Regions from separate parts of the Micromonospora sp. DSM 43699 genome, predicted to be linked through region 1. Evidence: predicted binding sites of a transcription regulator. Region 1 holds the regulator's gene; the other holds the start of a gene.
What was found. Region 1 encodes HrcA, which represses chaperone genes, less so after heat shock. Its sites were predicted from a motif close to GGTTNGCACNCTCNNNNNGAGNGTGCNAACC; they were not measured.
Positions count from the first base shown of each region.

Region 2: groES (co-chaperone GroES) is a predicted target of HrcA. The motif match lies at 1,370-1,400, and genes of this name have one in related genera.

Region 1 is NZ_JBTMMT010000036.1:1,444-3,835, reverse strand. Features, by position in the region: gene AC0AIB_RS18295 (DUF4870 domain-containing protein) at 1-369, opposite strand, end outside; gene hrcA (heat-inducible transcriptional repressor HrcA) at 607-1,629, shown strand; gene dnaJ (molecular chaperone DnaJ) at 1,703-2,392, shown strand, end outside.
Region 2 is NZ_JBTMMT010000034.1:9,248-11,639, forward strand. Features, by position in the region: partial or broken gene AC0AIB_RS17700 (THUMP-like domain-containing protein) at 1-357, opposite strand, end outside; partial or broken gene AC0AIB_RS17705 (methyltransferase domain-containing protein) at 423-1,185, opposite strand; gene groES (co-chaperone GroES) at 1,535-1,849, shown strand; gene groL (chaperonin GroEL) at 1,922-2,392, shown strand, end outside.

The DNA.
Region 1 (2,392 bases):
GACGAAGCCGAGCGGACCGAAGCTGATCAGCGCACCGGCGGCACCGCCGAAGTGCGCGACAAGTGCCCAGGTCTTGTCCTCGTTGTTGGCGTAGCCACCGGCCGGGGCGCCGTACGCGCCGGCGGTCGGATATCCGCCACCGGCCGGGGGGTAGCCGCCCGGCGGCGGGTAGCCACCGGACGGACCGTAGCCGCCCGACGGCGGCTGGTCACCGGTGGGCGGCGGATACCCGCCGGGCGGGGGATACCCGCCCGACCCCGGGGCACCGGACAGTGGTGCGGTGGGTGGCTCGTATGGCGAGCCCTGGCCAGCGTTCGGGTCCGGCGGGTAGCCGTCCCCCGCGCCGGGCGGGCGAGGTGGTTCAGTCATGCCGCCACGGTAGGGGCTGCCGGCAAGGGCGCACCAGAGCGACACTGGTGAGGTTGGCCTCGACGTTCGGTCAGCGACCGCGCCGGCCGCCCGCCGGGGGCGGCCACACCGACGGTCCGTCGTTGATCATCGCGGCGGCGGTACTGCCGTCGTAGACTGGCACTCGCTACAGTCGAGTGCCAGAGCGGTTGCCGGGCGCAGCGGCTGCCCCGGTCGACGTGCATCAGGAGGTGGGAGATGGGTCTCGACGACCGCAAGCTCGCCGTGCTGCGGGCGATCGTCGAGGACTACGTCGCCACGCAGGAGCCCGTCGGCAGCAAGACGCTCGTCGAGCGGCACCAGCTCGGGGTCTCCCCGGCCACCGTCCGCAACGACATGGCGGTGCTGGAGGAGGAGGGCTACATCCGGCAGCCGCACACCAGCGCCGGCCGGGTGCCCACCGACCGCGGCTACCGCCTCTTCGTCGACCGGCTCTCCCGGGTCAAGCCGCTCAGCCCGGCCGAGCGCCGGGCCATCGAGCGCTTCCTGGTCGGCGCGGTCGACCTGGACGACGTCGTGCACCGCACCGTGCGCCTGCTGGCGCAGCTCACCCGGCAGGTCGCCGTGGTGCAGTACCCGTCGCTGGCCCGCTCGTCGGTGCGGCACCTGGAGCTGGTGCCGATCTCCACCACCCGGCTGATGCTGGTCATGATCGCCGACACCGGGCGGGTGGAGCAGCGGCTGGTCGAGCTGCCCGCGCCGGTGCCCGCCGACGACGTCACCGACCTGCGCCGGTTGGTCAACGAGAAGCTGGTCGGCAGCCGGTTGTCCGACACCCCGCCGTTGGTCCAGGCGCTTGTCGAGGAGTCCGCGCCGCACCTGCGCGGTGCCATGACCACCCTCTCCACCGTGCTGCTGGAGACCCTCGTCGAGCGCACCGAGGAGCGGCTGGCGCTGGCCGGCACCGCCAACCTCACCCGGGGCGGCCTGCTCGACTTCCAGGGTTCGCTGCGTCCCATCCTGGAGGCGCTCGAAGAGGAGGTGGTCCTGCTCAAGCTGATCGGCGAGGCCGAGCCGAGCACCACCCGGGTGCTGATCGGCGACGAGAACGAGATCGACAACCTCCGCGCCGCCTCGGTGGTCAGCACCGGGTACGGCCCGGGCAGCACCATCGTCGGCGGGTTGGGTGTGCTCGGCCCGACCCGGATGGACTACCCCGGCACCATCGCCACGGTGCGGGCCGTGGCACGCTACGTGGGCGAGCTGCTGGCCCAGAACTGACCAGTCAGGGCCGACGGCCGGCTCCGGCCGCCGACCGGCGCAACGCGAGACGAACATGAGGACACGGAACGCAGTGGCCAGGGACTACTACGGCATCCTCGGCGTGAGCCGGGAAGCCTCCGACGACGAGATCAAGCGCGCCTACCGCAAGCTGGCGCGGCAGTTCCACCCGGACGTCAATCCGGACCCGGAGGCACAGGAGAAGTTCAAGGACATCAACGCCGCGTACGAGGTCCTGTCGGACGATCGGAAGCGGCAGATCGTCGACCTGGGCGGCGACCCGCTCGCCCCGGGCGGCGGGGGTGCCGGCGGCCCGGGTGGCCCCGGTGGGGCGGGCCCGTTCGTCGGTTTCCAGGACATCATGGACGCCTTCTTCGGCGGCGCCGCCGGTGGCGCACGCGGACCGCGCCCGCGTACCCGGCCGGGTGCCGACGCGATCCTGCGGCTGGAGCTGGACCTGCACGAGACCGCCTTCGGCGTCGAGGCCCCGATCACCGTCGACACCGCCGTGCTCTGCACCACCTGCTCCGGGGCGGGCACCGCAGCCGGCACCCACCTGGCGACCTGCGAGGCGTGCGGGGGCCGGGGCGAGGTGCAGTCGGTGCAGCGGACCTTCCTCGGCCAGGTGGTCTCGGCCCGCCCGTGCACCGTCTGCCAGGGCTACGGCACCACCATCCCGCACCCCTGTCCCACCTGCGCCGGCGACGGCCGGGTGCGGACCCGCCGCTCGCTGACCGTGAAGATCCCCGCCGGGGTCGAGGAC
Region 2 (2,392 bases), on a different contig from region 1:
CGGGTTCTCCCCGACCAGCCTCAGGTCCCGGCGCAGTTGCTCCGGCGTCAGCGCCGAGCCCCGTTTGAGGATCTCCACCCGGCCGACCCGACGTTCCCGCAGCAGTGCGCGCAGCCGCTTCAGCGAGAACGGCAGCACGTCGACGATCTCCAGGCAGCGGCCGAACGGGGTCGGCTGCGGGGTGTCCGCGTACAGGTAGGCGATCGTCGGGTCGGCCAGCGTCGCGTCGAGGGTGTCGGCCAGTTCGGCGACCAGGTGCGCGCGGACCACCGCCGGGTCCGGGTCGTACAGGTAGCGCCGGACCGGTCCGACCTTGGCCTCGGCCGCACCGGTGCCGGTCAACTGGTGGGCGGCGGCCGGCTCGCCGCCGGCGGGCCGACCGGAGGCGGTGCCGTTCGCCGAGCGCTGCCGGTCGGCGGGTCCCGGCCGCAGCACGGTCGCCCGGCGGGGCACCTCGGCGAGCCGACCACACCAGAGGGCCGCCTCGACCAGGTCGCCGTCGACGCTCACCCACTCCGCCTCGGCCCCGGCCGGGATCAGCGCGTGGTCGAGGCCGGGGGCCACCTTCACCACCGTGTGCGGCACCCGCCCGGCCAGCCCGGTGACGAAGTCCCACGGTGGTGAGTAGGCGTTCGGGTCGAAGATCCGTCGTCCGGTGCCGGCCCGTCGCCGGGCCGGATCGCAGAAGACCGCGTCGACCCGGGTCACGTCGAACGCCGTCGCGTCGCCGCACTCCACGGTGAACATCGCGGCCAGCCCGGCGGCCTCGGCGTTCGCGGCGGCCAGCGCGGCGGTGACCGGGTCGGCCTCCACCCCGTACACCCGGATGCCGGCGCGGGCGGCGGCGAGCGCGTCGGCGCCGAGGCCGCAGCCCAGGTCGGCGAGGGCGCGCACCCCGGCGGCGGCGAGCCGGGCGGCCCGCCGGTCGGCGACCACCCGCCGGGTGGCCTGCTCCAGGCCGGGGCGGGTGAGGAACATCCCGGCCGCCTCCGGGCCGAACTTGCCGACCGCCCGGCGGCGCAGCTCGGCCTGGGTCAGCGCGGCGGCGGCCAGCCCGGCCGGCACCCCGCGCGACCGCAGCGCCGCCGCCGCGGCCAGCGGATCGCCGCCGGCCACCTCGGTCGCCGCGGTGAGCACGGCCGACCCCTCGGGGGTACGCAGCGCGGCGAACTGGTCCAGATCCACCCGCCCATTGTCCGGTCCGTCCCGGAGGTCGACTCGGGCGGGCCGAGGTCGCGGCCTCCGGGCGGGGTCGGCACCGCAGGGTCGCCACCGTTGAGTCGATCATGGCCGGGGTCGGGCCGGGGCGACACGGGAGGTGTCTCGTTGGCACTCTCCTTGACGGAGTGCTAGCCGAGGAATAACCTGCGATTAGCACTCTCACCCTGAGGGTGCCAGCGTCCCGGGCCATCCGGTCCGGGTGCTGAACGCCAGGCGGACCGGCACCCGCGACGACGGCCCCGCCCGGTGGCATGTGGCAATTGACGCTGGTCGGACTCTCGGCCGGCAACGAAACCAAGTACCCCAGGAGGGTATGCCCGTGACTACCGCGACCAAGGTTGCGATCAAGCCGCTCGAGGACCGCATCGTGGTCCAGGCGAACGAGGCTGAGACCACCACGGCGTCGGGCATCGTGATCCCCGACACCGCCAAGGAGAAGCCGCAGGAGGGCACCGTCCTCGCCGTCGGCCCGGGCCGGATCGACGACAAGGGCAACCGCGTGCCGCTCGACGTCAAGGTCGGCGACACCGTCCTCTACTCGAAGTACGGCGGCACCGAGATCAAGTACGCCGGCGAGGAGTACCTGGTGCTCTCCGCCCGCGACGTTCTCGCGGTCATCGAGAAGTAACCAACCGATTCCAGTGTCGTCGCCCCGGTCCGGCTCGCCGGGCCGGGGCGACGTCGCTTCGAAGGGACATTCATGGCGAAGATCCTGAGCTTCTCGGACGACGCCCGGCACCTGCTGGAGCACGGTGTCAACGCCCTCGCGGACACGGTCAAGGTCACCCTCGGCCCGCGCGGGCGCAACGTCGTCCTGGACAAGAAATTCGGTGCGCCGACGATCACCAACGATGGTGTGACCATCGCCAAGGAGATCGAGCTCACCAACCCCTACGAGAACCTCGGCGCGCAGCTGGTCAAGGAGGTGGCGACGAAGACCAACGACGTCGCCGGCGACGGGACCACCACCGCGACCGTGCTGGCCCAGGCGATGGTGCGCGAGGGCCTGCGCAACGTGACCGCCGGTGCCAACCCGGCCGGCCTCAAGCGGGGTGTCGACGCGGCGGCGGCCAAGGTCTCCGAGGCGCTGCTCGGCCGGGCCGTAGAGGTGGCCGACAAGAAGTCGATCGCGCACGTCGCGACGATCTCCGCGCAGGACGCCACCATCGGC